3 regions of the Streptomyces sp. NBC_00503 genome follow, and region 2 is predicted to be linked to each of the others. Evidence: riboswitches for the same ligand, from Rfam matches in the RefSeq annotation. Region 2 holds a riboswitch; each other region holds the start of a gene.

Evidence for each region. A riboswitch is a leader RNA that binds a small molecule or an ion and turns the genes downstream of it on or off. The one in region 2 is predicted to bind cyclic di-AMP.
Region 1: linked by a shared signal. The riboswitch ahead of OG490_RS14665 (transglycosylase family protein) and the one ahead of OG490_RS27745 (M23 family metallopeptidase) in region 2 are both predicted to bind cyclic di-AMP.
Region 3: linked by a shared signal. The riboswitch ahead of OG490_RS31140 (LysM peptidoglycan-binding domain-containing M23 family metallopeptidase) and the one ahead of OG490_RS27745 (M23 family metallopeptidase) in region 2 are both predicted to bind cyclic di-AMP.

Annotation. Positions count from the first base shown of each region.
Region 1 covers NZ_CP107855.1:3,158,871-3,169,128, forward strand. The annotation lists gene eno (phosphopyruvate hydratase) at 82-1,368, opposite strand; gene OG490_RS14665 (transglycosylase family protein) at 1,686-2,378, opposite strand; cyclic di-AMP (ydaO/yuaA leader) riboswitch at 2,381-2,552, opposite strand; gene OG490_RS14670 (LysM peptidoglycan-binding domain-containing protein) at 2,828-3,871, opposite strand; gene OG490_RS14675 (cytochrome P450 family protein) at 4,014-5,309, opposite strand; gene OG490_RS14680 (globin domain-containing protein) at 5,458-6,642, shown strand; gene OG490_RS14685 (nucleoside triphosphate pyrophosphohydrolase) at 6,714-7,721, opposite strand; gene OG490_RS14690 (SurA N-terminal domain-containing protein) at 7,763-8,383, opposite strand; gene OG490_RS14695 (YfhO family protein) at 8,561-10,258, shown strand, end outside.
Region 2 covers NZ_CP107855.1:6,012,182-6,022,439, reverse strand. The annotation lists gene OG490_RS27775 (thymidine kinase) at 40-690, opposite strand; gene OG490_RS27770 (alkaline phosphatase family protein) at 751-1,956, opposite strand; gene OG490_RS27765 (DUF5998 family protein) at 1,956-2,552, opposite strand; gene OG490_RS27760 (bifunctional acetate--CoA ligase family protein/GNAT family N-acetyltransferase) at 2,665-5,502, opposite strand; gene OG490_RS27755 (HPr family phosphocarrier protein) at 5,687-5,968, shown strand; gene OG490_RS27750 (GntR family transcriptional regulator) at 6,161-6,826, opposite strand; gene OG490_RS27745 (M23 family metallopeptidase) at 7,004-7,795, opposite strand; cyclic di-AMP (ydaO/yuaA leader) riboswitch at 7,808-7,967, opposite strand; gene OG490_RS27740 (M16 family metallopeptidase) at 8,174-9,541, opposite strand; gene OG490_RS27735 (M16 family metallopeptidase) at 9,574-10,258, opposite strand, start outside.
Region 3 covers NZ_CP107855.1:6,835,631-6,845,888, forward strand. The annotation lists gene shc (squalene--hopene cyclase) at 1-583, shown strand, start outside; gene OG490_RS31120 (phosphorylase family protein) at 583-1,263, shown strand; gene hpnH (adenosyl-hopene transferase HpnH) at 1,269-2,297, shown strand; gene OG490_RS31130 (aspartate aminotransferase family protein) at 2,294-3,718, shown strand; gene OG490_RS31135 (tyrosine-protein phosphatase) at 3,766-4,572, opposite strand; cyclic di-AMP (ydaO/yuaA leader) riboswitch at 4,887-5,097, shown strand; gene OG490_RS31140 (LysM peptidoglycan-binding domain-containing M23 family metallopeptidase) at 5,100-6,125, shown strand; gene OG490_RS31145 (SGNH/GDSL hydrolase family protein) at 6,330-7,115, shown strand; gene OG490_RS31150 (MBL fold metallo-hydrolase) at 7,266-8,477, shown strand; gene OG490_RS31155 (ATP-binding protein) at 8,802-10,258, shown strand, end outside.

The DNA.
Region 1 (10,258 bases), 2.9 Mb from region 2:
ACGCACTACGCAATACGTCCCCGCACACGGTACGGGACCGAGTGCGGGGACGTAGGGAGGCTTGCGCCCCTAAAGGACTGATCAGCCCTTGAAGCGCGGGAACGCGCTGCGGCCCGCGTACACCGCGGCGTCGTCGAGGATCTCCTCGATGCGCAGCAGCTGGTTGTACTTGGCGACGCGGTCCGAGCGGGCCGGTGCGCCGGTCTTGATCTGGCCGCAGTTCACCGCGACGGCGAGGTCGGCGATGGTGACGTCCTCGGTCTCGCCGGAACGGTGCGACATCATGCACTTGAAGCCGTTGCGCTGGGCCATCTCGACGGCGTCCAGGGTCTCGGTGAGCGAGCCGATCTGGTTCACCTTGACGAGCAGGGCGTTGGCCGAGCCCTCTTCGATGCCGCGGGCGAGACGCTCGGGGTTGGTGACGAAGAGGTCGTCGCCGACGATCTGGACCTTGGAGCCCAGGCGGTCGGTGAGGGTCTTCCAGCCCGACCAGTCGTCTTCGTACAGCGGGTCCTCGATGGAGACCAGCGGGTACGACTCGACGAGCTCGGCGTAGTAGTCGGTCATCTCGGCGGCCGAGCGGGACTGGCCCTCGAACTCGTACTTGCCGTCCTTGTAGAACTCGGACGCGGCGACGTCGAGCGCGAGCGCGATGTCCTGGCCCGGGACGTAGCCGGCCTGCTTGATGGCCTCGACGATGAGGTCGAGCGCGGCGCGGTTCGACTCCAGGTTCGGCGCGAAGCCGCCCTCGTCGCCCAGACCGGTGGAGAGGCCCTTGGTGTGCAGGACCTTCTTGAGGGTGTGGTAGACCTCGGCACCCCAGCGCAGCGCCTCGGAGAAGGACTCCGCGCCGATCGGGGCGATCATGAACTCCTGGATGTCGACGTTGGAGTCGGCGTGCGACCCACCGTTGAGGATGTTCATCATCGGAACGGGCAGCAGGTGCGCGTTCGGGCCGCCGAGGTAGCGGAAGAGCGGCAGGTCGGAGGCCTCGGACGCGGCGTGCGCGACGGCGAGGGAGACACCGAGGATGGCGTTGGCGCCGAGGGAGCCCTTGTTCTCGGTGGCGTCCAGGTCGATCATCGCCTGGTCGATCAGGCGCTGCTCGGTGGCGTCGTAGCCGACGAGCTCCGGGCCGAGCTGCTCGATGACGGCGAGGACGGCCTTCTCGACACCCTTGCCCATGTAGCGGTTGGGGTCACCGTCGCGGAGCTCTACGGCTTCGAACGCTCCGGTGGAGGCGCCGGACGGAACTGCAGCACGGCCGGTGCTGCCATCGTCGAGGCCAACCTCGACCTCGACCGTGGGGTTGCCTCGGGAGTCCAGGATTTCCCGGGCTACGACGACGTCGATGGACGGCACGAGCATCTCCTTCTGGGATGTGACGCAGAGTGTGCGGTGGCGTGTCAGGCCGTGGGACGGCCTTGCCGCTTAGAGCCTAACCGGCTCCGGGCCGTCGGCGACCCGAGCAACCGACCCCTGGGACGAAAAAGGGCCTGAATGCCCCTCTTACAGGACATAGGGCTCTTGCCCGGGGGCCCCTCCGGACCCGCCGTCAGGCCGAAGGCCCGGCAAAGGCCGGGCGAAGGCCCGGCACGCAGCACCGCCCGGCGCGTGGGGGGTTACGCGCCGGGCGGTGGAAATCCTGCGTGTTGCGAACGCTACTGCGGCTGTTGCCGCAAGGTTCAGCTGAGCTTCAGCTTCTGACCCGGGAAGATCAGGTCGGCGTCCGAGACGATGTCCTTGTTGAGCTCGAAGAGCTTCTCCCAGCCGCCGGAGACGTTGTTCGCCTCGGCGATGGTGCCCAGCGTGTCGCCGGACTTGACCTCGTAGGAGCCGTTGCCCGTCTTGGGGGCCTCGGTCTTCGGCTTGGCCGGGGCGGCCGGACGCTCGGAGCGGGTCGTGGCCTCGGAGCGCTTGGTCTCCTTCTTCGGCTCGGCCTTCTTCTCGGTCTTCTTGGTCTCGGCCTTCTTCGGGGCGGCCTCGGTGGAGCCGCCGCCGCCGGAGCCGGAGTTCGACAGGCCGACGCCGCAGGACGGCCAGGCGCCCTTGCCCTGGCCCTTGAGGACCTTCTCGGCGATGGCTATCTGCTGGGACTTGGAGGCCTGGTTGGCCTGCGCGGCGTACGCCTTGCCGCCGTACGCGGCCCACGTGGAGGACGAGAACTGCAGGCCGCCGTAGTAGCCGTTGCCCGTGTTGATGGCCCAGTTGCCGCCGGACTCGCAGGAGGCGACGCGGTCCCACTCGGAAGCGGTCGCGGCGGAAGCGGTGCCCGCGGCCATCAGCGGAGCCGCGACGGCGACACCGGCGACGCCGGCCAGCGTGACGAGCCGGACGGCCTTGGAGCCGCGGCGGTGCTTGCCCTTGGAAAGCAGCATGGAGTTCTCCTCACCGACGCCTTCGAGGTGAGCTGTCGGGTTCGGGCGAGTGAGTGCCCGGCCAGGCGACCTAGCGCCTGTCTTAACCCCTAGCCGGTTCCGTGACCGTCTCTCAACGGCCGGTTCCGGCGCCTACCTTGGTTCCCCCGCTCCTGCCTTCGGCGCTTGCGCGACGAGTGTTCCCCCCGGCCGCCGGCAGGATTCGGCGATGCGGTCGAAGGAGCCCGCGGTGGCGAGCGATTCAGAAGGTAGACAGGTCTCCCCCCGATGTTCAACGAGCGACATCGGGGAGAAACGGTGCCTACTTGCGCTCTCCACAAGGACGTTTGCGCAGGTGAGGACGGGGTTTGCGGAACCCTCCGGACCGGACACGCCAGTTGACCGGAAGAGACACATGTCTCACTTACAGAAAACGGACAATCAACTGATCTCGGGCGCCCCAAGTGTCGCTATTGGTGGGTTAGATCCAGGTTCTGGCCGGGCTTGATCAGGTTGGCGTCCTCGCCGATGACCTGCTCATTGGCCTTGTAGAGCGCGTTCCAGCCGCCCTTCACTCCCTTGGCGTCCGCGATGGCGGCCAGGCTGTCGCCCGCCTTCACCGTGTACGCAGGCTCCGACGCGGCATCAGATGTGACGGGGGCCTCAACCGCGGCCGGGCCGCGGTGCTTACCGGCACCCGACGCCCCGTCGGCTGCCGGGGCGGCCGGGTCGGTGGTGGCTCCCGGGGTCGCCGGGGCGGTCGGGTCGGCGGGAGTGGCCGGCGTGGCGGGCACCGTGGGCGCCTTCGGGTCGCCCGGGTGCGCGGGAGTCGTCGGCTGCGCGGGCGTCGCGGGCACGGTCGGGTCCGTGGACGGCGAGGTCGGGACGGTGGGGGCCGTCGGGTCCGCGGGAGCCGTGGGAGCCGTCGGGTCGCCCGGGAGCCCCGGAGTCGTCGCCGGAAGGTCCGGCTGCGGCATGACGGGCAGCGGGTAGTCGGGCAGCAGGAAGGACGGCGTCCCGGAAGGGGAGGGGGCCGGGGCCGCCGGGGTCGGGGCCCCGAAGTCCGTGGAGGGCCGGGGAGTCCCGAGGTACGGGATCTTGCTGTCCGGGCGGGACGCGGAGTGCGAGGCGGCGTTGCCGCCCCCGGGCAGGCCCGGGTCCACCTCGGCGGCGGGACCCTGCTGCGCGAGCCCGGCCGGCGCCCCGCACAGGGGCCACGCCTGCGGACCCTGGGAGGCCAGCACCCGCTCGCCCACCGCGATCTGCTGGGAGCGGCTGGCGAGGTCGGGGCGCTCGGCGAAGTCGAGCCCGCCGGCGTTCTTCCACTGCTCCTGGGTGAACTGCAGCCCGCCGTAGGCGCCGCTGCCGAAGTTCGCGCTCCAGGTACCGCCGCTCTCGCACTCGGCGACCTTGTCCCAGGTGGAGGTCTCGGCCGCACTCGCGCCGGTGGCCGCGAGCAGCGGCAGGGCGAGGGCGGAGCCGGTGACTCCGGCGGTGACGACAAGTGCGGGCACTTGTCGGGGGCGTCTGTGGCGGCCGTTCCCGGAACGCATGAGGCTGCACCTTTCGCATAACGGCGGGGTAACGGCAGAACCTAGCGGCCTTCGAACGCCTGTCACAAGTTCAGAGGGCTTCTGACTTCAGGTCAGGCTGGTTTCAGGTGTTTTGGGGGGTGAATCGGACCGGAAGCGTGCGCAGCCCGCGCATGATGAGCCCGCCGCGCCACCGCAGTTCACCGGCCGGTACGGCAAGTTCCAGATCGGGCAGGCGCGTGAGCAGCGTCGCGAGCGCGGTCTGGCCTTCGAGGCGGGCGAGGGGTGCGCCCACGCAGTAGTGGATCCCGTGCCCGTATCCGAGGTGCTGGTTGTCGGTCCGGGAGAGGTCGAGGGTGTCCGGCTCGGCGAACCGCTCGGGGTCGCGGTCGGCGGCCGCGAGGACCACCAGCACCGGATCGCCCGCCGCGATGTCCTGCCCGCCGAGGACGAAGGGCTCGGTGGCGAACCGCCAGGTGGCCAGTTCCACGGGGCCGTCGTAGCGGAGCAGTTCCTCGACCCCGGTGGCGAGCAGGGCGCTCTCGCCGGCCGCGAGGGAGGCCTGGAGTCGCTCGCGCTGGTCGGGGTTCATGAAGAGGGAGTGGACGCCGTTGCCGATGAGGTTGACGGTGGTCTCGAACCCGGCGAAGAGGAGGATGAAGGCCATGGCGGTGGCCTCGGCCTCCGTCAGGTGGTCGCCGTGGTCGCTGGCCCGGATCAGATCGGAGATCAGGTCGTCGCCGAGGTCGTCGCGCTTGCGGTGGATGAGCTCGCCGAGATAGGTCCGCATCTGCTTGACCGAGCGCGCGACTCCGCCGCGCGGGCCTCCGCCGTGCCGGATCATCATCCCGGCCCAGTCGCGGAAGTCGTCCTGGTCCTCCCGCGGTACGCCGAGCATCTCGCAGATGGCGTAGATGGGGAGCGGGAAGGCGAACTCGTGGATGAGGTCGGCCTCCCCCTTCTGTGCGAACCGCTCGATGAGGTGGTCGGTGATCTCCTGGACCCTCGGCGCGAACTCGGCGACCCTGCGCGGGGTGAACGCCTTCGACACCAGCCGCCGCAGCCGGGTGTGGTCCGGCGGGTCGATGTTGAGGAGGTGCGTCATCAGCTCCGCCTTGCGCTCCCCCGGGATCCCGGTCCTGCCCTTGGCGTGGGCCGATCCCGCATGGTGGGACGGGTTCTTGCTGAGCCGCTGGTCGGCGAGGGCCTGGCGGGCGTCCGCGTACCGGGTGACCAGCCAGGCCTCGACCCCGCTGGGGAGTTGGGTGCGGTGCACGGGGGCGTGCTCGCGCAGCCAGGCGTAGGCCGGGTACGGGTCGGTCGCGAACTCCCAGTCGAACAGGGTCGGACCGGCCGGGGAATCAGAGGGGGCGGCGGGGGCCTCGGGGGCCGCAGGGGCTTCGGGGGTCTGCTCGTGCACCCGAAGACCGTATCCCGCCCGCCACCCATCACCCCATATGGGCCATTCGTCGCGGCTGTCCGTAGATCAGCCCTGGCTTGACCTCACGTTCTCCGGCATTCCTACTTTCGGTTTTGTGGATGTGAGGATCTTGAAAAGCAGCTTTGCGGTGGTGGAGAGACGGGCCGAGCACGCGGTCAAGTTCTTCTACACCCACCTGTTCTGGCACAACCCCGGAGTCCGTGAGCTCTTCCCGGCCTCCTTCGAGGACATGGAGCGTCAGCGGGACCGGCTCTTCGCCGCGCTCACCCATGTGATCGCGCACCTGGAGAACGAAACTCTCCTCCCCTATCTACGCGACCTCGGCCGCGACCACCGCAAGTTCCTGGCGGGCCCCGAGCACTACGCGGCCGTGGGCGCCAGCCTGCTCGCCGCGCTCGCCGAAACCTCCGGCGAGGCCTGGACCCCGCCGGTGGAAAAGGCCTGGAGCGAGGCCTACCAGGTCATCGCCGACGCGATGATGGCCGGCGCCGCCTCCAGCGAGGACCCGCCCTGGTGGGACGCCGAGATCGTGCGCCACCTGCAGTACGGGGAGGACATAGCCGTCCTGACGCTGCGCCCGCACGCCCCTCTCCCCTATCTGCCGGGCCAGTACGTGAGCGTGAGCAGCGACCGGGTCCCGACGACCTGGCGCACCTACTCCATCGGCAACGCGCCCCGCTCCGACGGGACGGTCGACCTGCACGTCAGCCGGATCGAGGGCGGCCGCCTCAGCACCTCCCTGGTCCGCGAGGCGCACCCCGGCGACATGCTGAGGCTGGGCGCGGCCGGCGGGCAGCTGACCTTCCGCCGCGAGGACCGGCCGGTCAGCTTCATAGCCGCCGGCACCGGCTGGGCCCCGGTCCGCGCCATGCTGGAGGAGCTGGCGGAGCATCCCCCCGATCAGGACGCGCGGCTCTTCGTCGTCGCCCGGGACGCCGCGCACCTCTACGACCGCCCTCTCATCGACGAGTACGCGGCCGCCCGCGACTGGCTGAGCGTCACCTACATCACCCCCGCCCCCGGGCAGCACCGCAACCAGGCCACCGACCGGCTGGCGACCGCGCTGAGCAACCGGGGGCTCTGGCCCGACCAGGACGTCTACCTCAGCGGTCCGCCGCAGTTCATCGACGAGACGGCGTACCTCCTGGAGGAGCTCGGCGCCCGTACCGGCCGGATCTTCTACGACTCCGTACCCGCCGGCGGCAAGGGCCAGGGCCACGGGGGCCGGCCGATGGGCTTCGGGGAGTGGTTCCTGAACCGGCCAGATCCGCACTGGCACAACCCCTCGGGCCGCGCGCCCCGGCCGTACTGAGCGGGCCGGCCGAGCGGGCCGGCTGATCGGGGAAGCCCGAGCCGGCCGAGCGGGGCCGTCCTTGCCGGGGGCTACTCGCCGACGCCCTCGGCGGCCCGGATCGCGTCCCGGTAGACCCGGGCCGCCGCGCGCAGCGCGGTCTCGGGGTCGGTGCCCGCCGCCTCGGCGCGCGCCGCCAGTTCCAGCAGCTCGTACCCGATGCCCTCGCCGCTCGGGAGTTCCACGTCCACACCGTTCGCCCGGACCCGGCCGGCGAGCTTGGCCGCGAGCGCGAGACCGGGCTGTCCGAGCGGGATCCCGTCGGTCACCGACTCCCGCTGCTTCTCCACCTGCTTGGTGCGCTGCCAGTGCTCGTTGACGTCCTCGGCGGTCTTGGCCTCGGCGTCCCCGAAGACGTGCGGGTGGCGGTGGATCAGCTTCTCCACCAGGGCTCCGGCCACGTCGTCGATGGAGAACGGCTCGTCCTCCTCGCCCGGACCGCCCTCCTCCGCGATGCGCGCGTGGAAGACCACCTGGAGCAGGACGTCCCCGAGCTCCTCGCGCAGCTCCTCACGGTCCCCGTCCTCGATGGCCTCGACCAGCTCGTACGCCTCCTCGATGGCGTACTTCACCAGCCCCTCGTGCGTCTGCTCCGAGGTCCAGGGGCATTCGCGGCGGACCCGGTCCATGACCTGGACGAGGTCGAGCAGCCGCGCGCCGGGCAGATCGTAGGAGCCCGGCAGCAGTTCCAGGTCCGGCATGGCCACGCGGCCCGACCCGGCGAAGCGGGCCAGCCCGTCGGTGAGCCGCCGGTCGCCCTCGCCGCTCAGGACCACGACGACCGTGCGCCCGCCGGCGCAGTCCTCGATCAGCGACTGCGCGTCCGGGGCCCCGTGCTCGACCGTGACGCCCGCTTCGCGCAGGTAGGGCAGCTGTACGTGGTCCGGGTCGGCGCACAGTACCCGGTCCGCGGCGTGCAGGATCTGCCAGGCCGGCCAGGACAGTACGCCGGGGGCGACCCGGTGGCTGGTGGTCAGCAGCACGATGCGGCCGGTGGGCTCGGTCGCGGCGGAGGGCTCGGAGGGCACGTCGTCAGTCACCCTCCGAACCTACCTCCCCGCGGGGACGGCCCAGAGACGGCCTAGGCTCCGGCCGGGGGCTGCTGCTCGGGGCGGGTGACCTGGGTGATCCACGGGGTCACGGAGTCGCCGATGGAGACCTTCTGCGGGTCCCAGACCCCGTAGCGCGGGTTGACCTCGATGCCCAGCTTGCCCGCGGCCTTCGAGGCGGGCTCGGCGAGGTTGCCCTGCCCGTACTTGGCGTTGAGCTTGGTGAAGAGCACCTGGTCGGTGGCCCAGCGGTCGATCTGGTCCGGGGCGATGGCGAACTTCTGGAGCAGCGTCGCCTGGAAGGCCTCGGCGCCCTTGTCGTTCTCGAAGGTCTGGCGCTCCTCCTCCAGCTCCTTGGGGGTGACGCCGATCCCGGCGTCCTCGGCCATCCGGTCGAGGATCCGGCTCTGGAGCATCCCGCTGAGCTTGACCCGGTCCAGCTGCGGGACGGCCGCGATGAGCTCGGAGGAGTGTTCGGAACGGTTCTGCGCGGCGCGGACATCGTTCACCTGGGCCTGGACCGCGGAGGTGGTGATCCGTTCGCCGCCGATCACGGCCGCAGTGCCTGGACGGGCTTGTCCCGAGCACGCGGACAGCAGTGGGGCCGCCATGAGCAGGGCGGCGGAGACGGAGAGCGCTGTGCGACGGTGCAAAGGAGCCTCCAGGGCCGGGAGATTGTGCGTCGGTGCACAAGGGCCGTGCGGTGATCGATGTTATGCAGTCCCGGTGGTCAGAGCCACCGGTTCGACCAACGATTCCGGGGGTGTTGGGGTTCGCGTTCACCCTGCGGTCATCCTTCGGCCCTCCGGCGCTGTCAGGGTCGGCCCACCATGTCGACACCGCACCGCTCACCGCACCGCTCACCGCACCGTTCCCCGCGCCGCGCGAGCCTGCTGGGCTCGGCGCTCGCCGCGCTGATCACGGCCGTCGCCGTGTGCGCCGGGGACGCCGTCGCGCGCGTCTTCCCGTACGGGCCGCGCCACCGCAGCATCAACGACCTCGGCAACCAGTTCGTGCCCTTCCACGCCCATCTGTGGGACCTGCTGCACGGGCGCGCCGCGGGCGGACTGCTGCTGAACTGGCAGTCCGGATACGGGACCAGCTTCCTGCCCGACTTCGGGACCTACCTGACCAGCCCCTTCGCTCCGCTGGTGGCCCTCTTCCCCCGCCAGGACATAGACCTCGCGGTGTACGTGGTCGTCGTGCTCAAGACGATGGCCGCGGGGGCCGCGATGGCCTGGCTGCTGCGCACCCAGCGGCGCGGCCCGTGGTGGGCGGCGGGGCTGCTCGGGGCCTCGTACGCGCTGTGCGGCTGGTCGGTGATCGAGGGCTCGTACAACCCGATGTGGCTGGACGGGCTGATCGCCTTCCCGCTCCTGTGTCTGACGGGTGAATGGGCGCTGCGCTCGCGCCGCCCGGCGGCGGCGGTGCTCGTGGTCGCGGTCTGCTGGACGGCGAACTTCTACACCGCCTACATGGCGACCCTGGGCGCGGTCCTGGTGCTGCTGGTGCGGGTGGTGCTCGTCCGGGAGGGTTTCGGAGCCCGTCTACGGGTCCTCGCGCGGGCCGCCCTGACCACCGTGCTGGGCGTCGCCCTGGCCGCGCCGGTCCTCCTCCCCCTCTTCCTCAGCTCGAAGCAGGCCTACCCCGGGTGGTTCAGGCCGTTCCGGCCGGTGGCGACCGAGGACCTGCTGGCCCGGCTGCTGCCCGCCACCTACTCCTTCTCCTCCCCCGCCCTGTTCATCGGCACGGGGACCCTGCTGCTGGTGGCGGCCCTGCCGTTCCACCGGGCCGTGGCGGGGCGGACCCGGCTGTGGTGGGCGGGGCTGGTGCTCGCGGTGCTGCTGTCCCTGCAGTGGAAGCCGACGCACCTGGCCTGGCACCTGTTCGCGACGCCGAACGGCAGCGCGTACCGGCAGACCTTCGTCCTGGCCGGGATCGTGGTGATCGCCGCCTGGGCCGGGCTCTCGGCGGGAGTGCCGGGGCCGCGGGCCCTGGCGGGCGGCGCGGCCGTACTGGCCGCCGTGGCCCTCGCGGCGAGCGGCAGCGCGCTGGCCACGGCCTGGGGGCTCGGCCTCTTCGGCGGCGGGCTGGCCCTGGCGGCGGCCGCCTGGTGGGCGCTGCGCAGGCCCCGGCTGGCCGTGCCCGCGGCGGGGGCGCTGGTCCTGATCCTCCTCGCCCAGGGCGCCGCGACCACCGCGTTCGGCGAGAAGGGCAAGCTGTCGGGCCTGGACGACTACCCGTCCTGGGGCGCGGCCCACACCGCCCGGTCCGAGGCCCTGGCGGGGGCCGAGGGCTGGCCCGCGTACCGCACCGACGCGGGACGGCCCGCGCTGACGGGCAACGACCCGATGCTGCTGGGCGGCGAGGGCGGGGCGTACTACAGCAGCCACACCCCGGACCTGTTCACCCGGACCATGGTGGCCCTCGGGGCCGGCTGGACCTCGCGCGGCCGCAACGTACAGAGCCTCGACAACCCGGTGACGGACGCCGTCTTCGCGGTCGGCGCCCGGTTGCGGCCGGACGGC
Region 2 (10,258 bases):
GCACCACCGGTTCCCTTCAGAGGCCCTGAGAAGACCCGATCAGGCGTGGTTGACCGGGAGGACGTCCGGGGAGAGCGCGCCCGCGTGGGCCGCGGCGCTCGTCATCCGCTTGCGGTGGTGGCGGCGGCACAGGACCTCGTAGCCGATCTCCTCCGCCGGGCGGTTGACGTCTCCGACCACCACTTGGGCGCCCTCGACGACCATCTCGCCGCCCACCGTACGGGCGTTGTGCGTGGCGCGGGCTCCGCACCAGCACAGGGCCTCGACCTGGAGCTGCTCCAGGCGGTCGGCCAGCTCGATCAGCCGCTGGGAGCCCGGGAAGAGCTTGGTACGGAAGTCGGTGGTGATGCCGAAGGCGAAGACGTCCAGGCCGAGGTCGTCCACGATGCGTGCGAGCTGGTCGATCTGCTCGGGGGCCAGGAACTGGGCCTCGTCCACGATCACGTAGTCCGCCTTGCCGCCCTTCGAGAGCTGCGCGACCAGGTACGCGTACAGGTCCATGCCCTCCGGCGCCTCGACCGCCTCCGTCACCAGCCCCAGGCGCGAGGACAGCTTGCCCTCGCCCGCGCGGTCGTCGCGGGTGAAGATCACGCCCTGCAGGCCCCGCGCGTCGCGGTTGTGGGCGATCTGGAGCGCCAGTGTGCTCTTTCCGCAGTCCATCGTTCCGGAGAAGAACACCAGCTCGGGCATGGGGAGCAGGACCTTTCGGGTCGGGGTTGGGGACGGCGGAGGGGGAAGGGCGGGGAGCCGTCAGGAGCGGATTTCGAGCAGCGGGACGAGCTGCTCGGCCGGGGTCATGGAGCCGTGCATTCCGGTGAGGGCCGATTCGTTGGGCTCGTTGCGGGAGGCGGTGATCGCCACGTCGGCCTGGGCAGCGGCGACGACGTCGCCGATGCGGCCGAGGACGCGCTCGTCGCACTCTCCCGGCGTCCCGAACCAGCCCAGTTCCAGGGCTTCCTCGCGGCTCGCGATCCAGAACCGGTCGCCGAGCACCTCGCGCCACACGGTCAGGACGTCGGCCTCGGCGCCCGGTACGGCGTACACGTGCCGGGCCCGGCCCTCGCCGCCCAGCAGGGCCACGCCCGCGCCGAGTTCCCAGTCGTCGTCGTAGTCGATGCGGGAGTCCTCGTCGAAGGGGACGTCCACCATGCCGTGGTCGGCGGTCACGTACAGCGCCGTGCGGGGCGGAAGTTGCTCGGCGAGGCGCTGGACGAGCCGGTCGACGTACATCAGCTGGCCGCGCCAGGCGTCGGAGTCGACTCCGTGCCGGTGGCCGGCCCCGTCGAGTTCGCTGTAGTACGTGTACACGAGCGAGCGGTCGCCGGCCGCGAGGCGCTCGGCCGCCAGGTCCATGCGCTCCTCGCCGGTCATCCGGCCGAGGAAGGTGCCGCCGCTCAGCGCGATCTTGGTGAGCGGGGTGCTCTGGAAGGCCGGCGCGGACACCTGTGCGGTGGCCACCCCGGCGGCGTCCGCCTGCTGGAAGACCGTCGGGTACGGCTGCCACGGCTTGGGCGAGGTCCACGGCTGCCAGCGGAGCTGGTTCATCAGTTCGCCGGTGGCCGGATTGCGCACGGCGTAGCCGGGCAGGCCGTGCCGGGACGGCGTCAGGCCGGTGCCGACGGAGGCGAGCGAGGTGGCGGTGGTCGCCGGGAAGCCCGCGGTGATCGGCCGGCCGGTGCCGCCGCGCGAGCTGCCGAGGAGGGAGGTGAGGTACGGGGCCCACTCCGGGTGGGCCTTGATCTGCTCCCAGCCCATGCCGTCGACCAGGAACACGCAGTTCCGGTCGGCCGGGGTCAGCTCGGCGATCGAGGGCTCGAAGCCCGGTACGCCCTGGCCCGCGACCAGGGTGGGCAGCAGGTCGGCGAGGGAGCCGGAGCCGTACTCCGGGACGGGGGCGCCGGCCAGGTCCAGCAGTTCCGGCTCGTCCGCCCAGTTCTGCGCCGCGGCGTACGCCATCAGCGGGCGGGGTTGGACGTGGCCGCCGTGGCCTCGGAGAGCGCCTGCGCGAAGAGCAGGGTCTGGCGCACCGCCTCGGGGCCGTCGCCCGCCTCGCTGACACGCAGGCTGAGGTCGTCGGCGGTGGAGTTGCCGGTGTACCCGTGGTCGGCGTCGCAGTTCTGGTCCCCGCAGGCGGCGGGCTCCAGGTCGATGCGCGAGACCGCGCCCCAGCCGATGGTCAGGACGACCTCGCGGGGCAGGGTGCCGGGGGTGTAGGACTCGGGGTTGGCCACGACCCTGCTGAGGACCACGGAGGAGATGGTGGCCAGCTTGACCGACTCGGTGGAGGTGGTCGCGTACGGCGAGGGGGAACCGGCGTCGGCGGCCTGCTCGTCGGTGTGGCTCACGATGAACCGGTTGCCGGTCAGGACCAGCACGGTGACGTGCCGGCGCACCTCGTTGGAGTCGAAGGTCGTCTCCTGGTGGACCAGGTACGAGGAGATCGGCTCGCCGCCCACCGCGGCCTCCACGGCCTCGGCCACGAGGGCCGGGTAGTAGCCGCTGCGCTCGATCGCCGTGCGCAGCCCCTGGGTCGTCGTACCGGATTTCGCCATGAGGTCCATCCTAAGGCCCGTTCGGGGCACCCCGGCCGCTCCGGACCGAGCCGGTCCGGAGCCCGGTGGCCGGGCGGGGTCCGGAGCTCAGTAGCTGGGCAGGGTCCGGAGCTCAGTAGCTGGGCAGGGTCCGCGGCCCGAGGTCGCCGCGGGCGGGCGGGTGGGCGACGCGGACGGCGGCGCTGAGGACGCAGAGCCCGTCGGTGGCGACGACCACGGGCTCCAGGTCCACCCCGACCACCTCGGGGTGGTCGTCGACGAGGCGGGAGACCCGCAGGAGCAGCTCCTCCAGGGCCGGGGTGTCCACGGGGTCGCTCCCGCGCCAGCCGAAGAGGAGCGGGGCGGCGCGGATGGAGCGGATCAGGCCCGCCGCGTCCCGGTCGGTGGCGGGGACCAGCCGGTGGGCGGTGTCGCCCAGCAGTTCGGAGGCGACGCCGGCGAGCCCGAAGGAGAGGACGGCTCCGGCGGCCGGGTCGATGACGGAGCGGATGACGGTGTCCACGCCCCGGGGAACCATGGCCTGGACCACGGGGAGCAGCTCCTGCGGCTTGCCCAGCATGTCGGTGAGCTCCCCGTAGGCCCGGCGCAGGTCGGCCTCGGTGGTGAGGTCGAGGCGTACGCCGCCGAGGTCGGCGCGATGGCGCAGGTGGGGGGCGGTGGTCTTGAGCGCCACGGGGTAGCCGAGGACCTGGGCGGCGCGGACGGCGGAGTCCGCGCTGGGTGCGGGGAGCGTGGGCGGCACCCGGATCCCGTAGCGGGCGAGCAGCTCGCGGGCGTCGGGGTCCGGGAGCCCCAGCACCTGCGTGTCCCCCACCTGCTCCAGCAGCCGGGAGAGCTGCCCCGCGGCCCCGCTCTGGTCGATGTCCTCGTAATCGGGCACCTGCCCGGCCTCGGCGGTGGCCCGCCGCCACTGCCCGTAGCGCACGGCCTCGGCGAGGGCCTTCACGGCCCGCTCGGCGGCGGGGTAGCTGGGGATCCGGATCCCGTCGCCGGCGGGCGCCTGCGGGTCGGCCGGCGCAGCACCCGGCTCCGCCGGGGCGGGGGGCGCGGGCTCCTGGGCGGCGCCCCGGTAGGGGGAGAGGGCGGGGTGGGGGAAGGTTCCCGCGGGGGCGGTGGCCGCCGAGAGGGCTTCGGCCAGGGCGCCCAGTTCCACGTGGACCACCGCCACCGGCTTGCCGGGGTGCTCCGCGACGGCCGCCCGCAGGGCCTCGGCGAGGTCGTCGGCCAGGGTGTGCTCGCTCACCCAGGGGATCGCGGTGACGACGACGGCGTCGTTGTCCGGCGAGGCCAGCGCCGCGGCGACCGAGGCGCGGAAGTCCTCCGGCGAGGCGGCGGTGGTCAGGTCCAGCGGCGCCAGCGGCCGCAGTCCCTCCGTCAGGCAGGCGTCGTAGGTGAGTACCCCGAGCGACTCGGAGTTCCCGAGGATCGCCACCCGCGGCCCGGCCGGTACGGGCTGCGAGGCCAGCAGCAGGCCGGCGTCCACCAGCTCGGTGACCGTGTCGACGCGGATCACCCCGGCCTGCCGCAGCAGCTCCGAGACGGTCGACTCGGGCAGCCGGGTGCCGGGGACCACGTGTCCGGCGGGGGTGTGGCGCCCGCCCAGGGCGACGACCACCGGCTTGACGGCGGCGGTGCGCCGGGCGAGGCGGGTGAACTTCCTCGGGTTGCCGAGGGTCTCCAGGTACATCAGTGCGACGTCGGTCGCCTCGTCGTCGTACCAGTACTGGAGGATGTCGTTGCCCGAGACGTCCGCCCGGTTCCCGGCGGAGACGAAGGAGGACAGCCCCTCCCCGCGCCGCAGCAGCCCCGAGAGCAGCGCGATGCCGATCGCCCCGGACTGGGTGAACAGGCCGACCCGTCCCCGCGCGGGGGCCGGGGCCGGGGCCAGCGAGGCGTTCAGCCCCACCTCCGGCGCGGTGTTGATCACCCCGAAGGCGTTCGGCCCGATGAGCCGCATCCCGTACGAGCGCACCTGCCGCACCAGTTCGCGCTGGCGGGCGAGGCCTTCGGTCCCGCTCTCGCCGTATCCGGCGGACAGCACCACCAGCCCCTGCACTCCGTGTTCACCGCAGGCCGCCACCGCTTCGGGGACCCGCTCGGCGGGGACGGCGATCACCGCGAGGTCCACCGGGGCTCCGATGTCGGCGACCGTGCGGTAGGCCCGTACGCCGTCCAGCAGGCCGCTGGCGATGCCGGGGGCGCAGGCCTCGTTGACGGCGTAGAGGTGGCCGTGGAAGCCGCTGTCCCGCAGGTTGCGCAGGGCGGCCGCGCCCACTCCCCCGCCGGAGCGGCTGACTCCGATCACCGCCACGGATCCGGGGGCGAGCAGCCGCTGCACGGACCGGGCCTCGGCGCGCTGTTCGCGGGCGCGCTGCACGGCGAGGGACTCGGCGGTGGGTTCGAGGTCGAGGGTGAGGTGGACGGAGCCGTCCTCGAAGCTGCGCTTCTGCTGGTAGCCGACGTCTGTGAACACCTTGATCATCTTGGTGTTGGCGGGCAGCACCTCGGCGGCGAAGCGGCGGATGCCGCGCTCGCGCGCGACCGCGCCGATGTGTTCGAGCAGCGCCGAGGCGACTCCGCGGCCCTGGTGGGCGTCCTGGACGAGGAAGGCCACCTCGGCCTCGTCGGAGGGTCCGGTGGCCGGGCGGCCGTCGGAGCCGATGCGGTCGAAGCGGACGGTGCCGATGAACTCTCCGCCGATCGTCGCGGCGAGGCCGACCCGGTCCACGAAGTCGTGGTGCGTGAAGCGGTGCACGTCGCGGTCGGAGAGCCGGGGGTAGGGGGCGAAGAACCGGTAGTACTTGGACTCGTCCGAGACCTGCTCGTAGAAGCTGACCAGCCGGCCCGCGTCGTCGGTGGTGATGGGCCGGATCCGGGCGGTTCCGCCGTCGCGCAGGACGACGTCGGCTTCCCAGTGGTCCGGATACGAGGGGTCCGACTCGGTGGTCATGGGGCCACCTTAAGGCTCGAACGGTTCGATTGGCCTGGGCGCGGCGCATCGGGCAAGCTGACCCGAATCAGTGCAAGCTGGGGTAGGTCGAACGGCGGGATTTTCGGGCCGAAGGTCGGTCCGACCATTCCGGACGTCGTGAGAGACTGGTCTAGACAACCGTAAGAACCTGAAGGGCATCACCATGGCAGAGCGCCGCGTCAACGTCGGCTGGGCCGAGGGCCTGCACGCTCGTCCCGCCTCGATCTTCGTCCGTGCGACGACCGCTTCCGGCGTCCCGGTGACCATCGCGAAGGCCGGCGGCGACCCCGTCAACGCCGCCTCCATGCTGGCGGTCCTGGGCCTGGGCGCCCAGGGCGGCGAGGAGATCGTCCTGTCGTCCGAGGCCGAGGGCGCCGAGGTCGCGCTGGACCGCCTCGCGAAGCTGGTCGCCGAGGGTCTCGAGGAGCTCCCCGAGACCGTCTGACCCTTCGGGTTCGACTCGCAAGACGTGCACGGCGAAGCCGTTGCCCCCGACCACCGTCGGGGGCAACGGCTTCGCTGCATTTCAGCCGGCCGGAAATGCGCACGGCACACCCGGACGCGAATTCACGCGAATTGCGCGGGCCGCGATATCCTCGGCACCGTACGGATATCAGACCTTTGTATACGACGTTTGTTAATGCCGGCCGCTTGCCATGTTTACGGCAGGTTGCAAAGTCCTCACCCTGATCCGGTACGCCCCGGCCGCGCGGTCCACGTGCGCCGCGGTCAGCATCCGGGCCCGCTCGGCGTCGCCCCGGGCCACCGCGTCCACGATCGCGCCGTGCTCCGCCCAGGACTCCACGGGCCGCGCCGGGGACTCCACCACGTACATCCAGGCCAGCTTGTGGCGCATCTGGGTGAGCAGCGTGATCAGCCCCGGACTCCCGGACGCCTGGGCGAGCGTCTCGTGGAACCAGCCGCCCAAGGAGCGCAGATCCTCCCCCTGCCCCCTCCTGGCCCTCTCCTGCCCCAGCCTGACCAGCCCCCGCAACACCTTGAGGTGGGCCTCGCCGCGGCGCCGGGCGGCCCGCGCGGCTGCGAGGGGCTCCAGCAGCAGCCGCAGCTCCAGGAGGTCGGCCGCCTCCTGCTCGGTCGGCTCGGCCACGCAGGCGCCCGCGTGCCGGCGGGTGGTCACGAACCCCTCGGACTCCAGCGTGCGCAGTGCCTCGCGCACCGGGACGCGCGAGACTCCGTACCGGCGGGCCAGCACCTCCTCGGTCAGCCGGCCACCGGGCTCGAACACCCCGGAGACGATGTCGTCGCGGATTGCTGTGCATACCGTGTGCGCGGGAATACGCAAGACCGGACCTCCGCCTTTTTCGTATGGCTGTGCGCCCTGCGACTCTATTGCAACACACGATAATTTCCGAGAGCGGCCGGAAATACGAAACATTCACACAACGCGAAGGCCCCGGCTCGGATAGAGCCGGGGCCTTCGGGAAGACGCGTGACGCGGCGGGGCGTCGTGCGGTCTGCGTCAGACGTTGACGCCGTGGGAGCGCAGGTACGCGACCGGGTCGATGTCCGTGCCGTACTCGGCGCCGGTACGGGCCTCGAAGTGCAGGTGCGGGCCGCTGGAGTTGCCGGTGGAGCCCGACAGGCCGATCTGCTGGCCCGCGGCCACCTGCTGGCCGACGGAGACGCTCAGCGAGGTCATGTGGCCGTACTGGGTGTAGGTGCCGTCGGCGTGCTTGATGACGACGTTGTTGCCGTACGCGCCGCCCCAGCCCGCCTCGACCACGGTGCCCAGGCCGACCGCGTGCACCTCGGTGCCGGAGGCGGCGTGGAAGTCGATGCCGGTGTGGCTGCCGGAGGACCACATGCCGCCGCCCGCGTGCCACTGGGTGCTGACGTAGGAGTCCGTGATCGGGGCCACGAAGGTGTTGAGGCGCTTGCGCTCCTCGTCGCGGGCGGCGCGCTCGGCGGCCTCGCGCTCGGCCTTGGCGCGGGCTTCGGCCTTCGCCTTGGCCTCGGCGGCCCGCTGCTTCGCGTCGGCCTCGGCCTGCGCCTTGGCGGCGGCGGCCTCGGCGGCCCGCTGCTGGGAGTGGGCCTGGGCCTGGATCTCGCCGGCGAGTTCGTCGGCCACCACGATGGTGTTGAGGCCGGTGTCCTCGACGGAGGGGGCCTTGTCCGCGGCGAACGCCGGGCCGGCCAGGGAGCCGACGACACCGGTGGTGACGACGGCGGCTATACCGGCGTAGCCGGCGGTCTTGCGGCTCAGACGGCTGGAACCACGGTGCTTGCCGGCGGCACGACTGCCAAAGGCCATGAAGGGGTTGATCCTTTCCTTCCCTCTCGCCTACCGGGTTAGCTGACGGGTTCGGAGCAGGAAGGTCTCCTACGGGCCACCTCTCACGAGGCGGTCCGATTCACCCCAGGGACACATGTGGGTCCCCGGCTCCCCAGGCTCGCGCCTGACGGGGACTCGGCGATCGCTGTCCGGTGCCGCGGGCGCGGCGGTTACAACTGACGGACAGCACGGCCGACGCTAGGCGGATCATCAGTCAATCGCCAAACAGACACGCCTTTTTGTTGCGTACGCCACACCGCATACAAGCAACCACACGACTAAATGGACAAAAGGGGCCCCTGCGGAAATACCGCCTGAGCCCCTCCGATGGCCGACGAACGGCCGCACCTCGTCCGGTCAGTTGGTGACCACGGTCACTTCGCCGATCCCCAGGGCCCGTACGGGCTCCTCGATCTGCGAGGCGTCGCCCACCAGCACCGTGACCAGGCGGTCCACCGGGAAGGCGTTGACGACCGCCGAAGTGGCCTCCACCGTCCCCGTCTCGGCGAGCCGCGCGTACAACTGCGCCTGGTAGTCGTCCGGCAGCTCCTGCTCGACCTGGTCGGCGAGGGTGCCCGCGACCGAGGCGGCCGTCTCGAACTTCAGCGGGGCCACGCCCACCAAGTTCTGCACCGCCACGTCCCGTTCGGCGTCGGTCAGGCCGCCCTCTGCGAGGGTGCGCAGCACCTTCCAGAGGTCGTCCAGGGCCGGGCCGGTGTTCGGGGTGTCCACCGAGCCGCTGATGGCGAGCATCGAGGCGCCCTTGCCGTCGGCGGTGGAACGCAGCACCTGGCCGAAGGCGCGCACGCCGTAGGTGTACCCCTTCTCCTCGCGCAGCACCTTGTCCAGGCGCGAAGTGAGGGTGCCGCCCAGGCAGTACGTGCCGAGCACCTGGGGCGCCCAGACCCGGTCGTGCCGGTCCGCTCCGATACGGCCGATCAGCAGCTGCGTCTGGACGGCTCCGGGCCGGTCCACGATGACCACGCGGCCGCGGTCGTCGGCGGTGATCGGCGCGACCGGGCGGGGCTCGGTGGTGTCACCGGTCCACGTGCCCAGGGTGTCGGCCAGGACGGCGTCCAGGTCGATGCCGGTCAGGTCGCCGACGATCACCGCGGTGGCGGTCGCGGGGCGTACGTGGGCCTCGTAGAAGGCACGTACGGCCGCGGAGTCGATCCGCGCGACCGTCTCCTCGGTGCCCTGGCGCGGGCGGGAGATCCGCAGGGACTGCGGGAACAGCTCCTTGGAGAGCTGCTTGGCGGCACGGCGCTGCGGGTTGGCCGACTCGTGCGGGATCTCGTCGAGCCGGTTGCGCACCAGGCGGTCGACCTCGGCGTCGCTGAAGGCCGGCGCGCGCAGCGCCTCGGCGACCAGCCCCAGCGCCTTGTGCAGGCGGGAGGCCGGAACCTCCAGGGAGACCCGCAGGCCCGGGTGGTCGGCGTGCGCGTCGAGGGTGGCTCCGCAGCGCTCCAGCTCGGCCGCGAACTCCTCGGCCGAATGCTTGTCGGTGCCCTCGGACAGGGCGCGGGCCATGATGGTGGCCACGCCGTCCAGGCCCTCGGGCTCCGCGTCGAGCGGGGCCGCGAGGTTGATCTCGACCGCGACGACCTGCTGGCCCGGCCGGTGGCAGCGCAGCAGGGTCAGGCCGTTGGCCAGGACCCCGCGGTCGGGGGCCGGGAAGGCCCACGGCTGCGGCTCGCCGGCCTGGGGGCGCGGGTGGAAGGTCATCGTGACGGCTGCGGTGTCGGCTGCGGTGTCGCTCACTGCTCCGCCCCTTCGTTCTCGTCGCTGTTCTCGTCGGCGTCCTCGGCGTCGTCCACCGCGATCGGCTCGTACACGAGCACCGCGCGGTTGTCCGGGCGCAGTCGGGCGGCGGCCACGGCCTGGACCTCCTCGGCGGTGATGTCGAGGACCCGCTGGACGGCGGTCAGCGCCAGCTGCGGGTCGCCGAACAGCACCGCGAAGCGGCACAGTTCGTCCGCGCGGCCGGACACCGTGCTCAGCCGGTCCAGCCATTCGCGCTCCAGCTGGGCCTGAGCGCGCTCCATCTCCTCGGCCGTCGGGCCCTCGGCGGCGAACCGCGCGAGCTCCTCGTCCACGGCCGCCTCGATGGCGGGCACCTCCACCCCGCTGGAGGTCTTGACGTCCAGCCAGCCGAGGGAGGGCGCGCCGGCCAGGCGCAGCATCCCGAAGCCGGCCGCGACGGCGGTCTGGTCGCGGCGGACCAGACGGTTGTGCAGCCGGGAGGAGTCCCCGCTGCCGAGGACGGTCAGCGCCACGTCGGCGGCGTCGCACTCGCGGGTGCCGTCGTGCGGGAGGCGGTAGGCGGCCATCAGCGCACGGGCCGGAACCTCTTCGACGATCTCCTCGCGCAGCTGCTCGCCCATGATGTCGGGGAGCGAGCCGTCGCGCGGCGGCTGCTTGCCGTCGTGGGCGGGGATGGTG
Region 3 (10,258 bases), 820 kb from region 2:
CGAACAGGAGCAGGAGGGCGGCTGGTTCGGCCGCTGGGGCACCAACTACGTCTACGGCACCGGCTCGGTGGTCCCGGCCCTGACCGCCGCCGGGTTCGCCCCCTCGCACCCCGCGATCCGGCGGGCCGTGGGCTGGCTGGAATCCGTACAGAACGAGGACGGCGGGTGGGGCGAGGACCAGCGTTCCTACAAGGACCCGTCCTGGGCCGGGAAGGGCCCCTCGACGGCCTCGCAGACGGCCTGGGCGCTGATGGCCCTGCTGTCGGCGGGGGAGCGCGAGGGGGACGCGGTCCGGCGGGGCATCGCGTACCTCGTCGGGACCCAGCGCGCGGACGGCACCTGGGACGAGCCGTACTTCACCGGGACCGGATTCCCCTGGGACTTCTCCATCAACTACCACCTGTACCGACAGGTGTTCCCGCTGACGGCGCTCGGCCGCTACCTGTACGGGGAGCCGTTCGGCCCGGACGGCCGGTACGCGGATCCGGGCGTGTTCCCGGCCGTGCCCGTCTCCCCGGCCGCACACCCCGCCGAAGCCCCGGACGCGCACCCCGCGGCCTCCCCGGCCGGCGAGGGGGCCTGATGCGCCCGGACCGCGAAGCCGCCACCGGCCCGCCCCCGCTGCTCGTCGCCTGTGCGCTGCGCATCGAGCGGACGGCCCTGCGCAGCGGCAGCGCGGCCGGCGCGCCGGAGCGCTACGAGGTCCTGCGCACCGGCATGGGCCCCCGCGCGGCCGAACGCGCCGTCGGCCGCGCCCTGGCCGGGCCCGCGCTGCGCGGGGCCGCGGTGCTGGCCACCGGATTCTGCGCCGGGCTGCTGCCCGGCATGAGCCCCGGCGACCTGATCGTCGCCGAGGAGACCCGGGACCCGCGCGGCACGGTCGCCTGCGCCGGTACCGCCCTGCTCGCCGAGGCGCTGGCCCGGGCCGTACCCGGCCGGACCGTACACCTCGGTGCACTGACCGGATCCGACCACGTCGTCCGGGGCCAGGAGCGCGCGGAACTGCGCGCCACCGGCGCCATCGGGGTCGACATGGAATCGGCGGCCACCCTGTGGACCGCGGCCCGGGGAGGCTCCGCCGGACCCGGCGGACCCGGCGCGGACCGCCCGGTTGCGGCCGTCCGGGTGATCGTGGACGCTCCGGAGCATGAGCTCGTCCGTATTGGCACTGTTCGCGGAGGAATATCGGCCTTTCGCGTACTGCGTGCCGTACTGCCCGCGTTTTATGACTGGCACCGTTCTTTGCTGCTCCCCAGGAGGTGAGCCAGATGGCCATGCCACTGCGACAGACCATCAGGGTCGGGACGTACCTGCTCGAACAGAAGCTCCGCAAGCGCGAGAAGTTCCCGCTCATCGTCGAGCTGGAACCTCTCTACGCCTGCAACCTGGCCTGCGAGGGATGTGGAAAGATCCAGCACCCGGCCGGGGTGCTCAAGCAGCGCATGCCCGTGGCCCAGGCCGTCGGCGCCGTGCTGGAGTCCGGCGCGCCGATGGTGTCCATCGCCGGCGGCGAACCGTTGATGCACCCGCAGATCGACGAGATCGTGCGCCAGCTCGTGGCGAAGCGGAAGTACGTCTTCCTCTGCACCAACGCGATGCTGCTCCGCAAGAAGATCGAGAAGTTCACCCCGTCCCCCTACTTCGCCTTCGCCGTGCACATCGACGGACTGCGCGAACGCCACGACGAGTCCGTGGCCAAGGAAGGGGTCTTCGACGAGGCGGTCGCGGCCATCAAGGAGGCGAAGAAGCGCGGGTTCCGGGTGACCACCAACTCCACCTTCTTCAACACCGACACCCCGCAGACCATCATCGAGGTCCTCAACTTCCTCAATGACGACCTCCAGGTCGACGAAATGATGATCTCGCCCGCCTACGCCTACGAGAAGGCCCCCGACCAGGAGCACTTCCTCGGCGTGGAACAGACCCGCGAACTCTTCAAGAAGGCCTTCGCGGGCGGAAACCGGCGGCGCTGGCGGCTCAACCACTCCCCGCTCTTCCTGGACTTCCTGGAAGGCAAGGTCGATTTCCCCTGCACCGCATGGGCCATTCCGAATTACTCCCTCTTCGGCTGGCAGCGGCCCTGCTATCTGATGAGCGACGGCTACGTGCCCTCGTACCGGGAACTCGTCGAGGACACGGACTGGAGCAAGTACGGCCGCGGAAAGGACCCGCGCTGCGCGAACTGCATGGCGCACTGCGGGTACGAGCCCACGGCGGTCCTCGCCACCATGGGCTCCCTGAAGGAGTCGCTGCGCGCGGCGCGGGAGACGGTGGGCGGCCGGGGCACCTCGGCATGAGCGGGGGCCGGGCGGGGGAGGGAGGCCGGGCGGACCGGGCCGGGGGCTTCGACCTCGGCGCACTGCTGGCCGCGCGCGGTGGGGAAAGGTACGAGCTGCACGCCCGTCACCTCAACCACCAACTGCCCCGGATGCTGCACACCATCGGCTTCGACAAGGTCTACGAGCGGGCCGAGGGAGCCCACTTCTGGGACGCCGAGGGCAACGACTACCTCGACATGCTCGCCGGGTTCGGGGTGATGGGCCTGGGCCGCCACCACCCGGTGGTCAGACAGGCCCTGCACGACGTCCTGGACGCCCAGCTCGCCGACCTCACCCGCTTCGACTGCCAGCCGCTGCCCGGGCTGCTGGCGGAGAAGCTGCTCTCCTACAGCCCGCACCTGGACCGGGTGTTCTTCGGCAACAGCGGCACCGAGGCGGTGGAGACCGCCCTGAAGTTCGCCCGGTACGCCACCGGGCGGCCCAGGATCCTCTACTGCGACCACGCCTTCCACGGGCTCACGGCCGGCTCGCTCTCGGTGAACGGGGAGGGCGGCTTCCGGGAGGGATTCGGCCCGCTGCTGCCCGACACCGGGATCGCGCTGGGCGACCTGGCCGCACTGGAGCGGGAACTGCGCAAGGGGGACGTGGCGGCCCTCGTGGTCGAGCCGATCCAGGGCAAGGGGGTGCTCGCCGCCCCGCCCGGATTCCTGCTCGCCGCGCAGGAGCTGCTGCACCGGCACAAGGCCCTGCTGATCGCGGACGAGGTGCAGACGGGCCTCGGACGCACCGGGGAGTTCTACGCCTACCAGCACGAGGCCGGAGTGGAACCGGACCTGGTGTGCGTGGCCAAGGCCCTCAGCGGAGGCTACGTACCGGTCGGTGCCACCCTGGGCAAGGACTGGATCTTCAAACGCGTCTACTCCTCCATGGACCGGGTGCTCGTGCACTCCGCGAGCTTCGGCTCCAACGCGCAGGCGATGGCGGCCGGGCTCGCGGTGCTCTCGGTCATGGAGGACGAGGGGGTGGTGGCCAACGCCCGCGCCATGGGCGACCTGCTGCGCGGCCGGCTCGCCGCGCTCGTGGACGAGTACGAACTGCTCCACGAGGTACGGGGGCGCGGCCTGATGATCGGCATCGAGTTCGGCCGGCCGTCCTCACTGGGGCTGCGGAGCCGGTGGACCATGCTGCAGGCGGCCCGCAAGGGGCTGTTCGCGCAGATGGTCGTGGTGCCGCTGCTGCAGAAGCACCGGATCCTCACGCAGGTGTCCGGGGACCACCTGGAAGTGATCAAGCTCATTCCGCCGCTGATCGTGGACGAGGCGGACGTGGACCGGTTCGTCGGGGCCTTCCGCGAGGTCATGGACGAGGCGCACGGCGGGGGCGCGCTGATGTGGGACTTCGGCCGGACGCTGGTGAAGCAGGCCGTCGCGAACCGGTGATCCGGTTCAGGTGATCCGGTCGGCGCGACGGCCCGCCTCGCGGGGCGTCAGTCCAGCAGCTGGTCGCGCAGCCTGTCGAGGGTCTCGGGCGTGAGTCCGAGACCCTCGGCGAGGTAGCGCTCCACCCCGCCCCACTCCTCGTCGATGGTCTCGAAGGCCGCGGTCAGGTACTGGGCGCGGGCGTCGAAGAGCGGGGCGAGCAGCTCCATCACCTCGGGGGTGCGGGCCTCGGCCGCGTCACTGCTGCGGCGGACCCGGTAGCGGTTGTGCGGGGCGTTCGACTCCAGGTAGTCGGTGACGATCGCCTCCCGCTCCACGCCCAGCGCGAGCAGGGTGACGGCGATCGACAGGCCGGCCCGGTCCTTGCCGGCCGCGCAGTGCATCAGGGCCGGGACGCTGTCCTCGGCGAGGGCGTGCAGCACCCGACTGTGTTCGGCGGTGCGGGTCCTGATGATCCCGCGGTAGGAGCGGGTCATCCGCTCGGCGGCCTTGCCGTCCCCCAGCACCTCGTGGAGCTGGCCGAGTTCCCCGTCGCGGACCATCTTCCAGAACTCCCGGCCGTCGGCCGGGTCCGACAGCGGGATGTTCACGTTGCGCACGCCGGGCAGCTCGACGTCCGGGCCCTCCAGCGCGTGGTCGGCGCCGTTGCGGAAGTCGAAGACGGTGTGCAGCCCGAGCGAGCCGAGGAACTCCGCCCCGGTTTCGGTGGCATGTGCGAGATGTCCGCTTCGGAACAGTCGTCCCGGCTTGACCTTCCGCCCGTCCGTGGTCGGCAGCCCGCCCACGTCACGGAAGTTGCGCACGCCGGTCAGTTCCGGGTCCGACTGTGAGGTCTGGGGTATCCGCTGGGTCACAGGGGCCTCCTCTGTGTGGTCGTCGAGGGTGTCCGAATTACGCTGGTTGGGAACAACTTGCCATAGCGAGAGGCGAGATCGGACGCCTCCCCGTGAGCCAGATCATACGGTGACCGTGAGTGCCTGATCGTCAATGCCGAATTGCCCTGTCGGGGCGGCTGTTGAAGGCTCGGAATGGACGCAGGGTGACCGGAATTCCTGCGGGCCGCCATTCCTGAGAATCATTCAGGTAATTCGTGACTTGTTCTGTGCGGCCGGACTCGATTACGTTCGCGATCGATCCGGACGGACCGCCTAATCCTGCCGCCGTCCGGCAACCGCACCCGACTATTCACGCGCGAGGCAGGAGCGGGGGAACCAGGTAAGCCGCTGCTCCCGATCCGCATCGGATCTTTCCGTATCGGATCTTTACAACGGGACAGCTCGGGGTGAAGTCATACATGCGCCGTTCACCGGCACTGATATGGCCGGACATCTCCCGTCCGAACCCGACAGCTCACCTCGCAGGCGTCGGAGAGGAATTCGCCATGACCGCAACGGGTAAGCACCGCCGCCCGAAGTCCCGCTCCATATCCCGCGGTTTCGCCGTTGCGGGCACCGGTGGCGCGGCCCTCGCGCTCCCGCTGCTCGGGGCCGCCGGCGCCCACGCGGCCGGCGCCCCGGCCGCGGCGACCGCCGCCGCGCCGGTCCAGGCGGCGCGGGTCGCCCAGGTTCCGGCCACGCTCCAGGCCGCTCCGGCCGCGGCGCAGGCCGCCTCCACCGTCTACACGGTCGTGCCGGGGGACTACCTCTCCAAGATCGCCGAGCGGCAGCACCTCACCGGTGGCTGGGAGCGGCTCTACGCGGACAACCGCGAGGCCGTGGGCTCCAACCCGTCGCTGATCCACCCGGGCCTCAAGCTGACCCTCGGCGCCGCGGGCGCGGCCCGGGCTTCCGAGCCGGCGCCGGCCGAAGGGGCCTCCCAGGCCTCGGCTGACACCTCGTCGGACGACTCCTCGGACGCCGCGCAGGACGACTCCTCCGAGGGCGGGTCCTCCTCGGACGCGGCCGGTTCGGACGAGGGCGCCTCCGAGGGGTCGGCGGTCGAAGCCCCGGCCGCGCCCGCCCCCAAGGCGGCCCCCGCCCAGCAGCAGGCCGCCCCGGCCTCCGCCGGGTTCGTCGCCCCGGTCGGCGGCGGCATCTCCACCCCGTACAAGCTCGCCGGTTCCATGTGGTCCAGCGGCTACCACACGGGTGTGGACTTCATCGCGAGCACCGGCACCACCGTCAAGGCCGTCGGCGCCGGGACGGTCGTCTCGGCCGGCTGGGGCGGCGCGTACGGCAACGAGGTGGTCATCCGCCACGCGGACGGCAAGTACAGCCAGTACGGCCACCTCTCCCAGCTGTCCGTCTCGGTCGGCCAGAGCGTCACCGCCGGGCAGCACATCGGTCTCTCCGGTGCCACCGGCAACGTGACCGGCCCGCACCTCCACTTCGAGATCCGCACGGGCCCCTCGTACGGCTCGGACATCGACCCGCTGGCCTACCTGCGGTCCAAGGGCGTCAGCATCTGACGGCACCTGGCCGCATCCGGTGGGAACACGCGTGGGGCCGGGACCCGAGGGGGGTCCCGGCCCCACGCGCGTTCTTCCGTCCCGTTCTCCGTCCATTTGCCGTTCCACCGGCTATTCCTCGTGCGGCGGGTGGTAAAGATCACGGTCCGTCAAACCTTGGCTACGGTCGCGTAGGTCGGGCGCCGGGGTGAAGGATGTGGTCCCGTGGCAGCGACGACGACGACACTCAAGACCATCGGCTCGTACGCGGCGATCGGGGACAGCTTCACCGAAGGCGTTGGGGACCCGGGACCCGGGGAAACGTTTCTCGGCTGGGCGGACCGGCTGGCCGTACTCCTGGCCGATCAGCGCGAAGAGCACGACTTCCGGTACGCGAACCTGGCCGTCCGGGGCCGGCTCCTGGACCAGATCGTGGACGAGCAGGTCCCCCGGGCCAAGGAGCTCGCCCCCGACCTGGTGACCTTCTGCGCGGGCGGCAACGACATCATCCGGCCCGGCAGCGACCCGGACGACGTGGCGCAGCGGTTCGAGACGGCGGTCGCCGACCTCGCCGGATCGGTCGGCCAGGTCATGATCACCACCGGTTTCGACACGCGGGACGTGCCGGTCCTCAAGCACATGCGGGGCAAGATCGCGACGTACAGCGCGCACGTGCGTTCCATCGCCGACCGGTACGAGTGCCCCGTGCTCGACCTCTGGTCGCTGAAGTCCGTACAGGACCGGCGGGCCTGGGACGAGGACCGGCTGCACCTCTCGCCCGAGGGGCACACGCGGGTCGCCCTGCGCGCCGCCCAGGTCCTCGGCCTGGACACCCCGGCCGACCCGGACCAGCCGTGGCCGCCGATGCGGCCGCGCGGCTCGGTGGACGTGACCCGCGACAACATCCAGTGGGCGCGCGAGTACCTGGTGCCGTGGATCGGGCGGCGGCTGCGCGGGGAGTCCTCCGGGGACCACGTGGAGCCGAAGCGGCCCGACCTGCTGCCGCTGTAGGTACGGGCGCCAGTGCGCGGGCGGGGCGGGGACGGGGGCTGGGGCCGGGGCGCGTTCGGGGGCGCGAAATGGAATCCTTCGGCAGTGCCGTGCGTTGGGATGGTGGTAAGCCATGAGAACGTCTTGTCCCCACCCCTCCCAGGAGGCGCCTTGACCGGCTCCCGTCCCTTGCGTCCACGGCTGCGCGCCCTGCGGCCCGAAGCCTTCGGAGCCGACCCCTCCGGTGCCCGGCTGGACCGGATCCGGAGCTCGCCGAACTTCGCCGACGGCGTGTTCCAGAATCCCGTCGGTGCCCGGACCAGGCCGTCCGGCTCGATGGCGGAGTTCGCCAAGATCTACTTCCACAAGGAGCAGCGGCTCCGGCGCAACCCCGGCGCGCCCATCCCGGTCTACCCGACGACCCTCGCCGAGCTGGCGAAGCCGCCGGTCAGCGGCTTGCGGCTGACCTGGATGGGGCACTCCAGCGTGCTCGCCGAGATCGACGGGCGCCGGGTGCTCTTCGACCCGGTCTGGGGCGACCGGTGCTCCCCCTTCCCCTTCGCCGGGCCCAAGCGGCTGCACCCGGTGCCGGTCCCGCTGGCCTCGCTGGGCGAGGTCGACGTCGTGGTGATCTCACACGACCACTACGACCACCTCGACCTGCCGACGATCAAGGAACTGGCCGGCGCGAACACGGTCTTCGCGGTCCCGCTCGGCGTCGGAGCCCACCTGGAGCGCTGGGGCGTCCCGGCAGACCGGGTGCGAGAGCTCGACTGGAACGAGACCACCGAGGTCGCCGGGCTCTCGCTGACGGCCACCCCGGCCCGCCACTTCTGCGGGCGCGGCCTGCGCAACCAGCAGTTCACCCTGTGGGCCTCCTGGGTCGTCGCGGGCGACGAGCACCGGGTGTACCACAGCGGAGACACGGGGTACTTCCCCGGCTTCAAGGAGATCGGCGCCGCGCACGGCCCGTTCGACGCCACGATGATCCAGATCGGGGCCTACTCGGAGTACTGGCCCGACATCCACATGACCCCGGAGGAGGGCATGCGCGCCCACCTCGACCTCCAGGGCGGGGCACCGCACGGCACGATGCTGCCGATCCACTGGGGCACCTTCAACCTGGCCCCGCACCCGTGGGACGAGCCGGGCGAGGGCACCGTGGCCGCGGCCGAAGGGGCCGGGGCGGCGATCGCCCTGCCGATTCCGGGCCAGCCGTTCGAACCGGGCGCGGCGGACGCGCCCGCCGGGGCCTGGTGGCGGCCGTTCGTGGCGGCCGGGCCGGCTCCCGCCCCCGAGCCCGTACCCGCTGCCGAGCCGGAGCTCCCGAAGGCGGTCGCCCCGGCGGCGGGCCGCGAGGAGTCGGAGGCGGTGGGCTCGTAGGGCCGCGGGTTCTCTGATCGCGCCGAGCGGACCCTCCTGATGCGGGAGGGTCCGCTCGGTGCATGGGTGCATGGGTGCATGGGTGCAGGGGGGGGGCACGGGTGCGCCTGGAGGGGCGGTCGCGTGCGCCTTCGGCGCCGGGGCGTGTGCGCCCACGGCGCATTCGGGCTTGCGTACGAGCGCTCCATCGGGAGCGGGAAGCACCCGGGGCAAGTTCCCCAACTGGCCGTCCAGGGCGGGATCGTGCGGTCTAGCGTGGGTATCCGGTGATCAACACCGGATCCCGGGACGCCCGGGGCCGGGCCCCACTGACCGAGGACGCAGATGTCCGGACTCCGCGCCGCCCGCCACGCCCCGTCGAGACACGCCGTCACCGGTCCCGGCCGGCAGATACGCCCCCAGCTGGTCCGCTCCGCCGTGCTCCCCACCCTCGCCGCCGGGCTCAGCGGCGCGGCCGCGGTGATCTTCACGCTCCAGCTCGGCGGGGGCGCGGGCGCCCGCGACGCCAGGCTCTGGCCGGTGCTCACCGGTTGCGCCCTGCTCGTGGTCGGCGCGCTCGCCGCCGCTCTGCTCGGCGCGCAGCGCGCGGCGAACTCCGTCCGCGACCGCTGCGAGGCCCTGCGCCGCTCCAGCGTCCGCGGGCGCCAGGAGCTGCGTACGGCCGCCGAGCGGCTGGAGCGCGGGGAAGTGCCCGCCCGGCCGGTGCGCGGTGGGTCCGGCGGCTCGGGGCCGGGCGGCGACACGGCGGGCGTGGACGAGTTCTGGCTGCTCTCCCAGGAGCTGCGCGGAGCCCGCGAACAGGCCCACGCGACCCTGGTCCGCCTCGGCGGCCCGGTCGCCCCGTCCGACAGCGACCGCAAGGTCGAGGTCTTCGTCAACCTCGCGCGCCGCCTCCAGTCCCTCGTCCACCGCGAGATCTCGCTGCTGGACGACCTGGAGGACACGGTCGAGGACCCGGACCTGCTCAAGGAGCTCTTCCACGTCGACCACCTGGCCACCCGGATCCGGCGGCACGCCGAGAACCTCGCCGTGCTCGGCGGCGCCGCCTCGCGCCGCCAGTGGACCCGGCCCATCGACCTGAGCGAGGTACTGCGCTCCTCGGTCGCGGAGGTCGAGCAGTACACCCGGGTCAAGGTGGTGCCCCCGGCGGGCGGCACCGTACGCGGCCACGCCGTCGCCGACGTCGTGCACCTGCTCGCCGAACTCGTCGAGAACGCCACCGTGTTCTCCGCCCCCGACACCGATGTCGTGGTGCGCGCGGAGCGGGTGACCGCCGGTATCGCGGTCGAGGTGGAGGACCGGGGGCTCGGCATGCCGCCCGAGGAAGCCCACCGGATGAACGCCCTGCTCGGAGACCCCGACCAGATCAGCGTCCGGCACCTGCTGGCGGACGGCCGGATCGGCCTGTTCGTGGTCTCGGCGCTGGCGCGGCGGCACGGGATCGCCGTGGAGCTCAAGTCCAACATCTACGGCGGGGTGCTGGCCGTCCTGGTCCTGCCCCAGGAGCTGCTGGGGGCGGAGGTCCCGAGCGCCGCCGACGCGCTGGGCGGCTCGCGGGCCACCTCGTGGGGATCCGGCGAGGGGGCGGGCGCGCCGCCGCCGCTGGAGCCGGTACGGGTGGGCCTGCCCAGGCCGGAGCCGTCCCCCGTCTCCGGGCCCCGACCCGCCCCGGCGCCTCGGCCCGTCTCCGTGCCCCAACCCGTCTCCGGGCCCCAACCCGTCTCCGTGCCCCGGCCCGTCCCGGCGTCCGGGCCCGATTCCGCGTCCGGTCCCGTCCCGCC